One region of the Priestia aryabhattai genome, then DNA from elsewhere that is predicted to be linked to it. Evidence: riboswitches for the same ligand, from Rfam matches in the RefSeq annotation. Region 1 holds a riboswitch; the other holds the start of a gene.
The links. A riboswitch is a leader RNA that binds a small molecule or an ion and turns the genes downstream of it on or off. The one in region 1 is predicted to bind lysine.

Region 1 (8,061 bases):
AACCGTTCCTATGGATTTTTCAAAGACCGAGCTTACAAAATCTGATTTTCGTTCTGTATCGGTGTATAAAGGAAAATTTAATGCAAGTAATTTAAATGAATCTGATTTTAGTTACGCAGACCTTACAGACAGCATGTTTAAAAGCAGCAATTTAACGAAGGCAATATTTCATCATGCTAATTTGACAGGCGTACAATTTAAATGGGCAAATTTTAAACATGCCAATTTTAAAGACTGTATCTATGATAATACGTACTTTAAGCAATGTAATTTAACAGAAATTGTATTTGACGGAGAAACATTTAACGGAACAATCTTTGAAGGAGTATCATTAAAAAAAGCCTCATTTCGCAACGCAACTTTGCTGAATGTACAGTTTCGAGGATCAGATTTGAAGAAATCTGTTTTCGAAGGTGCAAAAATGGATAAATTGACATATAACTTTTTAAAGAGTGCAAAGATAGATCTCAGTAAAGTTACGGTTATTTAAAGATAAAAAGGACCTGCTAGAAGGTCTTTTTTTTATGGATATATGACAATTCTTTTTGAGAGCGAGCAGGATAGTTTATTAGAGAGATAGAACACATTTATATACGAACAATTATTGCCATAAGTTGTATTATTGTTTAAATAACGATAAAGCCTTTATCAGTTATGTGGAGGAGTATGGACATGTCTATATATGAAATTTGGAACGAAGTAGATCTCTATATGAACAATAAACTCATTGGATCAGACCCTATTCTTGATGAGGTATTGAAGGCAAATCAAGAGGCTGGATTACCTGCCATCGACGTATCTCCTAGTCAAGGGAAGTTTCTGCATTTGTTAGCTACGTTAAAAGGAGCTAAACGCATTTTAGAAATTGGTACTCTTGGAGGGTACAGTACCATTTGGCTAGCCAGAGCTCTTCCGAAAGATGGGCAGCTTATTACGCTGGAATTAAGCGCTCAGCATGCAGAAGTAGCAAGAGCTAATTTAAAAAGAGCGGGAGTAAGTCACTTAGTAGAAGTCATTGTCGGACCCGGCCTTGATACATTAGCTGTGTTAAAGGAGAAGGGAACAGATCCGTTTGATATTATCTTTATTGATGCTGATAAGCCGAATAACCCAAATTACTTAAAGTGGGCTCTAGAATTATCTAAAAAAGGAAGTTTGATTATTTGTGATAATGTTGTTCGTCAAGGGCATGTGGTGAATTCAGAAAGTGAAGATGAAAATGTAAAGGGAATTCGTCAATTTATGAATTCTCTAGCTAAAGAAAAAAGAATCAGCGCCACGGCGATACAAACCGTTGGAAGCAAAGGCTATGATGGATTCATTTTAGGAATTGTTGAATGACAGAATTTATATACGAAAAAACCCTCTTCTGTAAAAAGAGGGTTTTGTTTAATTTGCGTCCAACTTATTTGTCATTAGTTTTTCTGTTAAAAAACTAATCAGCTCTCTTACAGCAAATGAACTGTAGCGTTCTTTTAACAGAATAATTCCAAGTTCCCACATCATTTTTGGATCTGCAATAGGTACCGTAATAATATTGGGATCCTGCACTTTGGCATAAAGCGATTCGGGTAAAATAGCAATACCTAATTCTGCTGCTGTTAATTCAATAATTAAATCCCATTGAGAACTTTTATACGCTATGGAAGGCATAAATCCTGATTTTAAAGCATCTTGGATTAACCGGTCGTGCAGCGTAAATTCTTCACTGAACATAATAAATTTTTCGTGTTCCAGTTCTTTCATCCAAACGGAAGAACGTTTCGCTAAAGGATGGTTTTTATGCGCGTATAAAAGGAATCTTTCCTTAACGAACGGGTATACGTGAAAATGATCATCATGACCGCTTGTGAGAGGAAGCATAACAATCCCCATATCTACACCGGCCTCTTCTACAAGTGCTTCAATTTTTTTTGCTCCAAATTCAATAAGCTCTAGAGATACTTTAGGGTATTGTTCATTAAATGCTTTTGCAATCTTCGGGAAAAACAAGGTCCCGATGAGCGGAGGGACTCCCATCTTGATTTGCCCTGTTTGCAAGTTCATTAAATCGCCCAACAAGTGAGGCATGTCTTTTAACACGTACAGAGCTTTCGTTGCCTGGTGATACACAACCTCTCCTGCATCGGTTAGCTTTAATTCTCTTGTCGAACGATCAAGAAGCTCAAATCCAAGTTCATTTTCTACTTTTTTGACGGCTTTACTTAAAGCCGTTTGTGACAAATGAACTTGCAGCGCTGCCTTTGTGAAATTTTTATGGTTCGCTACCTCTATAAAGTATTCTAAGTCTCTGATTTCCATGTGAAACTCCATTTCTGCAACTGCTTATCCTTTTTCTTTACTCTTTATTTTAACCATTAAATTATTTACTGTAAATGCGCTGATTAAAAAGGGAAGATACATCTAATGAATAAAAACAGGGAAAAGAAATGAACTAAAGTTTCTGTCGAAATTGATTTTTACAAACCTATTAATAGAATATGTAAAAATGCGAAAGGAGGTTGTACGATATACTTATAACGAGCGGTGTTATGGAGCTTCGTTTGAAAATAAAATTACGTCAAAGAACGCTTGTTACAGACTCTGCATTCTTTGACGTAATTTTATTTTCGCTCTTCAGCCTGATGCTCTTGTTTGTTTTGCTCAGTGAGACGTTTTTGATAAGCTTTTGTTTCTGCGCTTACGTGATTCGCATCATTCGGTTGATTCTTCTTTGAACCTCCTGCAGCGTTACTCATTAGACGACACCTCCAGTCCGGTTATGAAACATACCTATAGAATGTGCGTATTTGCATGCTTTATACATTGCTATCGATATTGCTACATACGAAAAAAGCCAAGGGAGAGTCATTAAGGCTTTTCCCTTGGCTTTTTCACTAGGCGACTTTATCTGTAGTGATAATTTTGTTAATCCAGTCTTTTCCTTCTGTAAACCTTGTAACAAGCATCGCTGTTACTGTATTTCCCGTACTGTTTAAGAGCGTAGCAGGGGCGTCAATAATCGTGGAAATGACAGCAATGATGGGTAGGACTTCCGGCGAAAATCCATAAATCGTAATAATTAACATTTCGCCAATCATACCGCCTCCAGGAATCGCTCCCATCACAGCCCCAACTAAAAAGGCTACGCCTAAAATACTTAAAATGCTCGTAGCAGATGTCATATCTTTGCCAAACAAACTGAATAAGAAAACAATTTTTAGAATACCACCGATAACAGAACCATCTTTATGCGTGTTTGCTCCTAATGGAATCACCGTTTCAGCAATATCCATTGGCACACCCATTTTCTTTGTTGCATCTAAATTGACTGGAATAGATGCAGCAGAAGAACAGGTAGCAATAGCTGTGATAGAAGGAGCGGCTGCATTTTTCCAGAACAGCTTAATTCCTGCTTTACCGCCAGCAATCCATGCGTATAGCGTAAAGAAACCGAAATAGTAAACGATTGCAATTAATAAGTAAAGAATAAATGCTCTAGCGTACCCTTGTAAGATCTTTGGTCCAAGTTCTCCTACTACAGTAGCAAAATAGCATCCTAAACCAATTGGGGCATAGTACATCACAATTTTAACGACCTTCATCGATACTTCTTGACCCGAAGTCAGAAATTTCGCCATAGGCTGTCCTTTTTTACCAGCCATCGTTGTAGCAATACCGAAAATGACGGCAAAGACAATTAATTGTAAAATATGCTCTTTCGAAAATAAATGAACAAAATCAGGTACAGTAAATGTACTAACAAGCTGATTTAAAAGCGTCATTTTTTCAGCTGTATTTTCACTGTCACCCATTAATTCTTTAATGGCAGAAGTATCTACGTTGTTTAACGGATTGTAAAGGGATGCGCCTAAAAAGCCTAGAACGGCTGAAACAGCAGCAGTGGCGACAAACACAACAGCAATACCTAGCATAATTTTACCAAGACGTTTCATTTCGTTCATGTTTGCAATCGCCGAAGCAACACTAAAAAAGACAAGGGGAACGATAATCATGAACATTAAATTAAGAAACAAATCACCAAAGGGCTTTACGACTGCCACATCGGGCCCGATAGCATATCCTGCTATCCCGCCAATTAAAATAGCGAGAAGCAGAATAAGCGATGATCTGTACGTTTTAAATACACTTAAAATCATAGTTAGATTTCCTCCAAACAACAATAGCTTCTTTACTACGCAAGAACAGCTATCATTTGCTCATTGCATACGTAGTAACGACTGGCTTTACATCTTTCCGCACCAAATCTTCGTATGTTTCTCGCTCTACAGCAAGACGAGCTTCTCCATTTTTTACAAATACAACAGCAGGGCGCGGAATACGGTTGTAATTGCTAGCCATTGAATAGTTGTAGGCACCTGTAGAGGATACTGCTAATAAATCTCCTTGATTAACGCGCGGTAAATCGATATCCCAAATAAGCATATCTCCTGATTCACAGCATTTCCCCGCAATTGATACTGTTTCATCTTTTTTATCCGTCACTCTATTAGCCAAGACAGCTTCATGCTTTGCATCATACAGGGCAGGACGGATATTATCGGTCATACCGCCGTCAATTCCTACGTATTTGCGTACACCTGGAATCTCCTTAGTTGAGCCAATTGTATAAAGCGTTGTACCTGCTTCTCCTACGATGCTTCTTCCAGGCTCAATCCAGACTTCCGGAAGGGTATAATTCTGTTCAGTTAACGTGCGGCTTAGCTTTTCTGTCAGCGCATCTACATAATACTCAACCGGAAGAGGAGAGTCGCTTTCGGTATAACGAATACCAAAACCACCACCTACGTTTAAAACTTTTACTTCAAATTCCATTTTATCACGAATACTGAATAAGAAATCAGTTAAAATATCAATGGCGCGAGAAAAACCATCTACTTCAAAAATTTGCGAACCAATATGACAATGAATGCCTAAAAGATCATAGTAAGGCTTTTCTAATGCAGAACTTACTGCTTTCATAGCTTGGTCATTGGAAAGACCAAATCCAAACTTGGAGTCTTCCTGTCCGGTCATAATATATTCATGTGTATGGGCTTCAATCCCTGGAGTAACACGCAGAAGAATAGCTGCTTGCTGTTTGCGCTCAGCTGCTAAGGCATGTAAAACTTCAAGTTCGGTGAAGTTATCCACAACAAAACAGCCAATATTCGCATCAAGGGCCATTTCAATTTCTTCAATCGTTTTGTTATTTCCATGAAAATGAATGCGTTCAGCTGGATATCCCGCTTCAAGCGCTGTAAATAATTCGCCTCCTGAGACCACATCTAATGACATATCAAGCTTCGTTAAAAGGCTAGCCATTTCCATACAAAGAAATGCTTTCCCTGCATAGGCGATTTGATATGAAAATCCGCTTCTTTGAAAGGCTGAATGGAAGGCCTTGCATTTCGTCTCAATTAATTCTTGATCGTAGATGTATAGGGGAGTGCCGTATTGTTTTTTCAGCTCGACCGTATCGCACTGCCCAATTTCTAAATGATTGCTGTTGTTAATTTTACTTGTTCCATGTAAGTACATAATTCGTATCCCTCCATTTAAATCATTCAACTATAACTTTGAACTTTGATGGTAAGTAGAAAAACACAAAAAAGACCCGTGAAGTGATGTTCACGCGTCTTGGTTTCATAATAATAAAGTATTATTACATTCTAGGCATCAACATCTCTTCAATAGCTCTCCACAAACCAAATGGTTTGTGACAGCTCAGCATTTATTCAATACTGAACCAGTATATGAACACAATGGATGTTTATATACTTCGGCACGAAATCCCTTTTACTTATCTTCACAGACTCCATTAGTCTCCAATAAGTGACTCTTGATTTCATGCACCTCTATTCTCAGAGAGGAAAATTATATTTAAATGTAATTCCTATTATATTTCCTTTTCCGCTGTCTAGTCAATGAAAAGTTAAGGCATAGGAATATCAAAAAAATAAATAAGAAAGCTATGAAGCTTCCAGATAGAATCCAAGCAGCCAGCGCTTTCTTCTGATGAATCACTAAGAGTGAGAACGTGACAATATTGAAGAGAAAAGACCACAGCAGCGACCATCCATAATGATGAGTGATACTGTGATTAACATAAGCAATGAACTCAATCACAGTAAATAAAAGCGCCCATAAAAGAATCCACCACAGGCCGCCGCTTACATGCAGCGGCAACCTTCCTAAAAAAACCGGTATGACAAACGGATAAATAAGTAAAGCTATTCCAAGGGAAACCATTAGGTGATCCGGAAGAAAAAGATGATCAATACCGACAGGATGAAATACCCATACGCGGTAATGAAACAGCAGCACTTCGTAAAGCAATTCCCCGTGATCCAAAACAGCAAAGTAGCATAGTATTCTTGATACCTCCGCCACTTGCCAAATAGTAAACCAAGAATGATGAAAAATAATACAAATGAAGATTGCATACGCTCTCCTTAAAATAATGGTTATTTCTTTTTATTTACATATTATAGTGGTTTTATTCTTTTATCTTTTTATTCAGAACCCATAATAGAAAAGCGGTAAGCACAGCGTTAAAGATGTACTATCACTATTTATGGTTTGCTTCACCCTACTATAATCTCGGTCAAAGAACTTATAACGCTTTTATTTACGATGAAGGGAGCTATATGTCAAAGTCAGCAAGGTCCAAAAATAGGCTAAAAATAGCTTCGCCTAGTATGTGGCTTCTTTTTTTGCTATGCTAAAATTGCATACATATAGCATGAGAATACTAGAAGAATGAAAAGAAAAGGGTGTTTTGGTATGAAAACATACATCGTAGTTGGAGCTGGGATTCTTGGAGCTTCTACAGCATATCATTTAGCAAAAGCAGGAGCAGATGTGACATTGATAGATCGCAAGGATGCTGGTCAAGCTACTGATGCAGCAGCAGGAATTGTTTGTCCATGGCTTTCACAGCGTCGAAATAAAGCATGGTACCGCTTAGCAAAAGGCGGTGCCAGGTACTATCAAACATTAATTCAGCAATTAGAAGAAGATGGAGAAACGGATACGGGATATAAGCGAGTAGGAGCAATTAGCTTGCACACTGATGAACAAAAGCTTGCAAAAATGGAAGAGCGAGCGTATAAGCGTCGGGAAGAAGCCCCCGAAATAGGCGAGATTACACGTTTATCAGCTAAAGAAACACAGGCTTTGTTTCCGGTTCTTTCGGAAGAATACAGTTCAGTTCATATTAGTGGAGCCGCTCGCGTTAACGGAAGAGCTCTTCGAAGCGCACTTGTGAATGCAGCGAAGAAAAACGGTGCAAAAATAATAGAAGGAAACGCAGAACTTCTTTATGAAAATAATCAAGTAACGGGCGTTTCCGTAAATGAACAAACACTTTTAGCAAGTATAACGATTGTGACAGCAGGAGCATGGGCAAATCAATTACTAGAGCCTCTTGGAGTGAAATTTTTAGCCAGCTTTCAAAAAGCGCAAATTGTCCACTTGCATCTTCCTGATTTAGATACAAAAGAGTGGCCTGTTGTGATGCCTCCAAGCGACCAATATATTCTTTCGTTTGAACAAGGTCAAATTGTCATCGGAGCAACACATGAAAACGACACGGGTTATGACTTGAGAGTAACGGCTGGGGGGCTTTATGAAATTTTTTCAAAGGCCTTATCAATTGCTCCCGGCTTAACAGAAAGCACAGTCTTAGAAACAAGGGTAGGGTTCCGACCATTTACTCCAGGCTTCTTGCCAGTCATTGGGGCTCTTCCGAATTACGAAGGAATACTAGTAGCGAATGGTCTCGGAGCTTCAGGCTTAACGTCGGGCCCTTATCTTGGTTCAGAGCTTGCTAAATTAGCACTTGAAATGGAAATGGAAATTGATCTCAGCGACTATGATATAAGAGGGGCTATCGAGTCTTAAGAAAATAGAATGAATGAAAACAAATAGAAGTTCGCAAACTATAGCTACTATATGATGAAAGGAAGTAGATTGTTTGCGAAAGGTTATGATAAGTGCAGCAGCAGCTTTTTTATTTATGAGCGCGACGCCTGTATTAGCGGAAAACAATCCTCAGTCAGAAACAAAAGACGTGCAGCT
Region 2 (8,061 bases), on a different contig from region 1:
GTTAAAGATTTTTTCTTTCTATTATATTATTGCTTGCCACAATTAAGTAAGCGTTTACTTTATGCTTTTATTGTAAACAAGTTCACAAAACATTTACACAGGTAAAAGTACCCTTTTAAAAGGAGTTTTATGGTTTTTTCATCTTTACATATAACTCTTTTTACCATAATAAAGATCCTCTTACAATTTATCAAAAAAATGCGTGAGAGGTTTTTTAGATTTGTATATAATAGTAGTAAAGAAAGAGGGGAAAGCATGAGCAATTTACAAACAGAATCACAGCAAGAACTTGAAGAGACGATGGAAACATCAGAACCTAATGTCGCAGCTGAAACAGGGAGAGCTCTTGATCACGTTCCATATTTCGGATACAGCCTTTTGCGCGACGTTTTAATTCCAGAGCTTCTTGGAGACGAAACGAATACGATCTCATACTGGGCAGGAAAACACCTTGCGCGTAAATATCCATTAAATACAATGGATGAAATCATCGCTTTTTTTAAAGCAGCCTCCTGGGGAACACTGACGCTTGCAAAAAAAGATAAATACTCATTAGAGCTTGAATTATCAGGTGATGTAGTCAGCAAAAGATTTCAGCAGGAAACTTGTTCGTTTCATCTTGAGTCAGGATTTGTAGCCGAACAGATTCAGCGGCAAAACAACTGCCTAACAGAAGCCTATTTAACGCCTAAAGAAAAGAACGGAAAAGTGCTGATTTCCGTGCAGTGGGATCGAAAAGATATCTTACCTACCGAAACACGTGCGGAGCGTTATAAAAAGTAAGAAATACTTATATATAAAAGACGTGGAGATACCACGTCTTTTTTCTATTCTTTATACTTGCACTGCTTGCTGCTCTTCTAGTTCAAATGCTACGTGAAGCGTCTCAACAGCTTTTACCATATCAGCATGCGGTACAACTGTAGATACTTTAATTTCAGACGTGCTGACCATCTTCACTTCAATTTTCTCTCCTGCCAGTACTTCAAACATTTCGGCTGCAACACCTGGATTAGAAATCATACCGGATCCGACAATTGATACTTTAGCCAGGCTGCTTTCATGTTCAATACGCGTATATCCTAAAGTAGATTTATACTCTTTTAAGACAGCAAGAGCAGCTTCTACGTCTACGGTTTTAATAGAAAATGAGATGGATAGACGATTATTAGCCGTTACGTTTTGAATAATAATATCCACATTTAACTGTTCTTTTGCTAATGCTGTAAAAATAGTAGAAAGAGTTTGTAACTCGTTGTTTAACCCTTCAATTGTCACCCGTGAAATATTATCTTCAAACGCAATTCCTCTTACGACTAAGTTTTGTTCCATTGAAACTTCCTCCTCAACAATCGTTCCATTCTCGTTTTCTAAGCTTGAGCGTACTTCTAGCGGTACCTGATAATTTTTTGCAAACTCAACAGCACGCGGATGCAGCACCCCTGCTCCCAAATTGGCTAATTCTAACATTTCGTCATATGAAATAGAGTGAAGCTTACGAGCATCTTCTACATAGCGCGGATCTGTCGTAAACACTCCTGTTACATCTGTATAAATATCACATTTTGCAGCTTTTAGTGCCGCGGCAAGAGCTACTGCCGTCGTGTCAGAGCCGCCTCGACCTAATGTTGTAATGCTTCCATCTTCTGAACAGCCTTGGAATCCAGCTACTACTACGATTCGTCCGCTATCTAACTGACGTTGAATACGAGTCGTGTCAATGTGCTGGATTCGTGCATTGCTGTGAACTGCTTCCGTCTGGATGCCAGCTTGCCAACCTGTTAGCGAAGTTGCTTCATACCCTTTGCATTGAAGAGCCATCGTTAACAGTGAAATCGTCACTTGTTCTCCAGTTGTAAGAAGCATATCCATTTCGCGTTTGCTTGGACTGTCCGTAATATCACTTGCTAATTTCACCAGTGCATCTGTGGTTTTGCCCATTGCGGATACAACAACGACTACTTGGTTACCGCGCTCTGCTTCTTGAATAACACGGTTTGCTACATGTTGAATACGTTCAACAGAACCAACAGATGTTCCACCAAATTTTTGAACGATTAATGCCATAATTTTGTTCATTCCTTTTCAATAAATTTGCATATGCAGGATGATGAGAAGCTAAATTTTTTTACTCAGACAATAAAAAAAGCAATGAGATGAGCTCTCATTGCTTAACGAACGAAAATTATAAAACATAACCGTCCACTGCCGTGAGATAGCTCTCCAAGAATCTACATCTTGACAATCCTACGTTTATTCAACGCAGAACCAGCAATCATTACTATGAGGTAATGTTCACTTCGGCAAATTTCCCTTTCCGCATCATTCATAAGGGCTCATACCCTTCCTGATACGTACTGATTAAATTTGCACCTCTATCTTCACTTCATTTGATGAAGTGTCGTATGAAATTAGTTAATAGCTTATCAAACATTTTCTATTATTTCAAGACTATTTTTGCAATGTTTCATAAATTTTTTCAGCGATGTTTTGAGGAACACCTGAATTTCGAATATCTTCAACCGTTGCTTCTTTCAATTTTTTCACGGAACCAAAATGCTTTAACAAAGCTTTTTTACGCTTTTCTCCCACTCCTGGAATGTTGTCCAGAACGGACTGAAAAGCGGACTTAGAGCGCACTTGACGGTGGAAGGTAATCGCAAAGCGGTGAACTTCATCTTGAATTCGCTGAAGCAAATAAAATTCTTGACTATTGCGTTCAAGCGGTATGATTTGAGGAGGCTCACCAATCATCAGATTGGAGGTTCTGTGCTTATCATCTTTGACAAGACCTGCTGTAGGCACTAAAAGTCCCAATTCGTTTTCGAGAACGTCCTGCACCGCAGCTAAATGCCCTTTGCCTCCATCTACGACAATTAAATCTGGAAGCGGAAGACCTTCTTTTAACGCTCTGGAATACCGTCTGCGAACTACTTCTTTCATGGAACTGTAATCATCTGGTCCCTGTACGGTCTTAATTTTATATTTGCGATATTCTTTCTTTTCCGGTTTCCCATCAACAAAAACAATCATCGCAGAAACTGGATCTGTCCCTTGAATATTTGAGTTATCAAATGCTTCAATCCGATAAGGAGCGGCAATTCCAAGCTCTTCTCCTAACCGTTCAACTGCGCCAACCGTGCGCTCTTCATCTCGTTCAATTAAATAGAATTTTTCACCGAGCGCAATTTTTGCATTTTTGCACGCAAGCTCTACTAATTCTTTCTTTTTGCCTCGCTTTGGATGCTGAACCTCTACTTCTACTAATTTCTCAGCTAACTCTGCATCAATCGTTGCTGGAACCATCACTTCTTTTGGCTTAATATTTTTGGCATAAAACTGACCGATAAAAGTTAAGAAATCTTCTTCTGGCTCTTTATAAAAAGGAAACATAGAAACTTCTCGCTCAATTAATTTCCCTTGGCGAATAAAGAAAACTTGAACACACATCCAGCCTTTATCATAAGAGTAGCCAAACACATCTCGATTAACAAAATCATTAAACGTTACTTTTTGCTTTTCCATTGTCGCTTCGATATGAGCAATTTGATCTCGATATTCTTTAGCCCGTTCAAAGTCAAGTTCTTCTGAAGCTTTTAACATTTTTTCGGTTAACTCTGTTTTGACATGCTCATATCCACCATTTAAAAACCGCGTGATATTTTCAATAATTTGTTTGTTTTGCTCTTCTTTTACTTCTTTTACGCAAGGAGCTAGACATTGTCCGATATGGTAATACAAACAAGGCCTGTCTGGCATGGTGGAGCACTTTCTTAATGGATAAATGCGATCAAGAAGCCGCTTTGTTTCATTTGCAGCTTGAACGTTAGGGTAAGGACCGAAGTATTTTCCTTTATCTTTTTTTATTTTTCTTGTAATAACAAGTCGGGGCTGTTTTTCAGCTGTAATCTTAATAAAGGGATAACCCTTATCATCTTTAAGCATGATATTGTATTTTGGATCATGCTTTTTAATTAAATTCATTTCTAAAATAAGCGCTTCTAAATTAGAAGATGTGACGATATATTCAAAATCGACAATGTCGTTTACAAGTCGAAGCGTCTTTCCGTCATGAGATCCGGTAAAGTAGGAGCGTACTCGATTTTTTAATACTTTTGCTTTTCCTACGTAAATGACCGTTCCATATTTATCTTTCATCAAGTAACAGCCGGGCTGATCCGGTAAAATAGCCAGCTTTTCTTTTAAATAATCGTTCATACTTTTCTCCTTCCTCTTCTCTTACTCTATCCATCTATACAATCGCTTATGAAGCGTAACCTACATTCTTTCTTGCCTTACAATACATGCACATAAGCCGGATTTATGACGGTGTTCCTTACATCTAGTATAAAACAAACGAACGCATATTCGCTAAATAAAAGTATTCCCAAAAGAGAAAAAGTGGAGAAAAAGAAAAAACCTAGCCTGAGCTAGGTTTTGACTTACGCGTGTTTATTAATTAATTCTGTTAATGCTTCTTTTGGTTGGAAACCAACTACTTGGTCAACTTTCTCTCCATCTTTGAATAATACTAAAGTTGGGATACTCATAACACCAAATTTTCCAGCTGTTTCTTGATTTTCATCAACGTCTACTTTCACGATTTTAACTTTATCGTTAAGTTCGCCATCAATTTCTTCAAGAACTGGAGCAATCATTTTACAAGGTCCACACCATGGTGCCCAAAAGTCAACAAGCACTAGGCCTGATTTAATTTCATCTGTAAAGTTTTTATCTGTAGCATGTGCAATAGCCATTTTAATTCCTCCTAAATATATGCAATATCCAAATTCTACTCACAGTATATCACCTTCAAATAAGGTTTGCTAACTTTTTGCTTACATTTATACTGTTTATTCTCCGCTCTAGTTTGTACAATTTGCCTAAAAACATGCGTAGAAAATTTCTTTTTCCATGTAAAAAAAGCCCTTTTAAATAAAAGGACTTTTACTATTTATGCAGACTGTACTTTCATCTTTTTGAATTCTTCTGTTAGAAGGGGTACTACTTCAAATAAATCTCCAACGATTCCGTAATCAGCTACTTTAAAAATGTTCGCTTCAGGATCTTTATTGATTGCAACAATAATTTTTGAATTTGACATGCCGGCCAAATGCTGAATGGCACCTGAGATTCCGCAGGCAATGTATAAATCTGGTGTGACTACTTTGCCCGTCTGACCGATTTGAAGAGAATAGTCGCAGTAATCTGCATCGCACGCTCCGCGAGATGCCCCGACAGCTCCATTTAACACGTCCGCTAGTTCTTGGAGAGGTCCAAAACCTTCCGTGCTTTTTACACCTCGACCACCTGCAATCACAACTTTTGCTTCGGATAAATCAACCCCTTGTGTTGCTTTACGTACAACTTCTTTTACAACTGTACGCAGGTTTTTGATTTCAACATTTAAATCCTCTACATTGCCTGTACGTCCCTCATCTTTTGCAAGCGGTGAAATATTATTTGGACGAATCGTGACAAACGTAAAAGCATCGGTCATGATTTTCTTTTCAAATGCTTTACCAGAATAAATTGGGCGAGTGAAGACTACTTGATCCCCTCCAACTTCTACATCCGTAACATCGGAGATAAGTCCCTTGTCTAAGCGAGCTGCCAGTTTTGGCGCTAGATCTTTTCCAAGAGCCGTATGTCCAAATACGATAGCTTCAGGCTGTTCACTTTCAATGATGGCTAATAACGCCTGAGCATAACCATCCGATGTGTAAGCAACTAAATCTTCATGCTCCGTCACAACAACTTTATTCGCTCCGTACGCAATAAGCTCTTCACTTAAAGCTTTTACGTCCTTTCCTACTAATGCTGCAACAATTTCTCCGCCGTCAGCTACAGTAGACGCTGCGGAAATCGCTTCAAACGATACGTTTCGTAATCCCCCATCACGTGCTTCTCCTAGAACTAACACTTTGCGTCCCATTACAATACCCCCATTGTTTTGACTTTTGACTTATTAAATGACTTTTGCTTCCTTATGCAGTAAATTTACCAGTTCTGTTACTTGATCTTTTATCTCCCCTTGTAATACGCGCCCTGCGTCTTTTTTCGGAGGTAAATAAATTTCAATTGTCTTTGTTTTTGCTTCTACATCATCTTCATCTAAATCTAAATCGTCCAATTCCACTTCAACCAACGGTTTCTTCTTCGCTTTCATAATCCCTGGAAGAGATGGATAGCGAGGTTCATTAAGTCCCTGCTGAGCTGTTACTAAAAGAGGCAGCGACGTTTCAATAACCTCCGAATCACCTTCCACATCACGTACAACTGTCACTTTTTCACCTTCGATATCCAGTTTTGTAATGGTCGTAATATAAGGGATTTCTAACTGTTCTGCTACGCGCGGCCCCACTTGGCCAGAACCTCCGTCAATCGCTACGTTTCCTGCCAAAATTAAGTCAGGAGATTGTTCTTTTAAGTACTGTGCCAGCAGCCTAGAAGTCGTGTACTGATCACCATCTTCTATGTCATCTTCTGTGTTGATTAAAACCGCCTTATCTGCCCCCATAGCCAGAGCTGTTCGGAGTTCTTTTTCAGATTCTTCCCCTCCTACACTCACGACCGTAATCTCCCCGCCATGCTTTTCCTTTAGCTGAATAGCTTCTTCAACCGCATACTCATCGTAAGGATTAATAATAAATTCAGCTCCATCTTCAACAATTTGACCATTTTTTAGTGAAAGTTTCTCCTCTGTATCGAATGTTCTTTTTACTAACACATAAATATTCATTCAATTCCCCTCCTAAGCTTATTTTCCTAAAAATTTAGGCTGGCGCTTTTCAATAAAAGCGGCTACGCCTTCTTGAGCATCACGGCTTTTGAATACGCTTCCAAAAAGCTGCGCTTCTTTTTTGATGCCGCTGTAATAAGCATCTGTTTTTACATGCTGAAGCAGTTGCAATGTAGCTTTAACAGAGATTGGACTTTTTTTGGCAATTTTTCTAGCAAGTAAAAATGTTTCATTGATAAGCTGACTTTCTTCAAAAGCTTCGTTTGCTAATCCTAACTCCACTGCCTCGCTTCCGGATATTGGATCACTTGTCAGCATCATCTCACAAGCCTTATGAACCCCTACATAACGCGGCAATCGCTGAGTTCCTCCAAACCCTGGTATAATTCCTAACTGAAGCTCAGGCAAGCCCAGCTTAGCATTTTCCGTTACCAAACGGATATGGCAGCTCATAGCAAGCTCCAATCCTCCGCCTAAAGCAGCTCCATGAATAGCTGCAATAACTGGTTTTGGGTAATTTTCAATATACTCAAAGAGCTCTTGACCATTAACAGCAAGCTTCTCGTATTCTTTTTTCTGCTGAAGTGATGTGAACTCTTTTATATCAGCTCCAGCACAAAAGAATTTCCCTTCGCCTTTAATGACGATAACCCTTGTCTCTTTACTATCTTCTAAATGTTTTAAAACACTTGAAAGATCTTTTAATAAATCTTGAGACAAAGCGTTAGCAGGTTGTCTATTCAACGTAATGAAGCTTATTGCATCAACAGTTTCAACTTGGATAATCTCCATTTGTTTCCGCCACCCTTTCTTTCTATTTTCATTACCTTGCGCTTTTCCCCTCGCAAGGGAGCAGCAGGCTCACTTACGATTATGAGCCACTGCAGCCGTTTAACAGCAAGGAATGGACTTTATCCACCGATTCTATTAGACCATATCGATGATCGTTCATTACCCATGTTGTGACAGTTTCATCAATCGTTCCAAAAATCATCTGTCGCGCAAGACGAATATCTATATTTTCAGAAAACTCACCCGTTTCGATTCCTGTCTGCAAAATAGAATCAATGAGAGTCAGATAATCTTTTAATACATCGTTAATTTTCAATCTTAAATCTTTGTTGGATTGACGCAGTTCGAGCTGTGTCACTGTAGCTAAATGATGATCCTCCGCTAGAAACGAAAAATGCTTGTCAATTAATACATGAAGTTTTTCTGCCGCGGTTTCAATTCCCGCCAGTTCTTCATAAATTTTTTCTACAAATTGTCCCATCTTCTCTTGAAATAAGGAAATCAAGACATCTTCTTTGTTTTTAAAA

Region 2: it holds a riboswitch for lysine, as region 1 does, so the genes downstream of both, M3225_RS05685 (aspartate kinase) here and lysA (diaminopimelate decarboxylase) in region 1, are expected to answer to the same signal.

Annotation. Positions count from the first base shown of each region.
Region 1 is NZ_JAMBOQ010000002.1:1,085,080-1,093,140, reverse strand. Features, by position in the region: gene M3225_RS12560 (pentapeptide repeat-containing protein) at 1-490, shown strand, start outside; gene M3225_RS12555 (O-methyltransferase) at 655-1,341, shown strand; gene M3225_RS12550 (LysR family transcriptional regulator) at 1,390-2,301, opposite strand; gene M3225_RS29575 (hypothetical protein) at 2,604-2,738, opposite strand; gene M3225_RS12545 (dicarboxylate/amino acid:cation symporter) at 2,877-4,139, opposite strand; gene lysA (diaminopimelate decarboxylase) at 4,192-5,520, opposite strand; lysine riboswitch at 5,666-5,848, opposite strand; gene M3225_RS12535 (hypothetical protein) at 5,863-6,318, opposite strand; gene M3225_RS12530 (NAD(P)/FAD-dependent oxidoreductase) at 6,766-7,884, shown strand; gene M3225_RS12525 (YckD family protein) at 7,958-8,061, shown strand, end outside.
Region 2 is NZ_JAMBOQ010000001.1:1,094,192-1,102,252, forward strand. Features, by position in the region: gene M3225_RS05680 (YslB family protein) at 256-783, shown strand; gene M3225_RS05685 (aspartate kinase) at 835-2,067, opposite strand; lysine riboswitch at 2,209-2,386, opposite strand; gene uvrC (excinuclease ABC subunit UvrC) at 2,452-4,218, opposite strand; gene trxA (thioredoxin) at 4,443-4,757, opposite strand; gene M3225_RS05700 (electron transfer flavoprotein subunit alpha/FixB family protein) at 4,955-5,935, opposite strand; gene M3225_RS05705 (electron transfer flavoprotein subunit beta/FixA family protein) at 5,969-6,742, opposite strand; gene M3225_RS05710 (enoyl-CoA hydratase) at 6,761-7,534, opposite strand; gene M3225_RS05715 (TetR/AcrR family transcriptional regulator) at 7,614-8,061, opposite strand, start outside.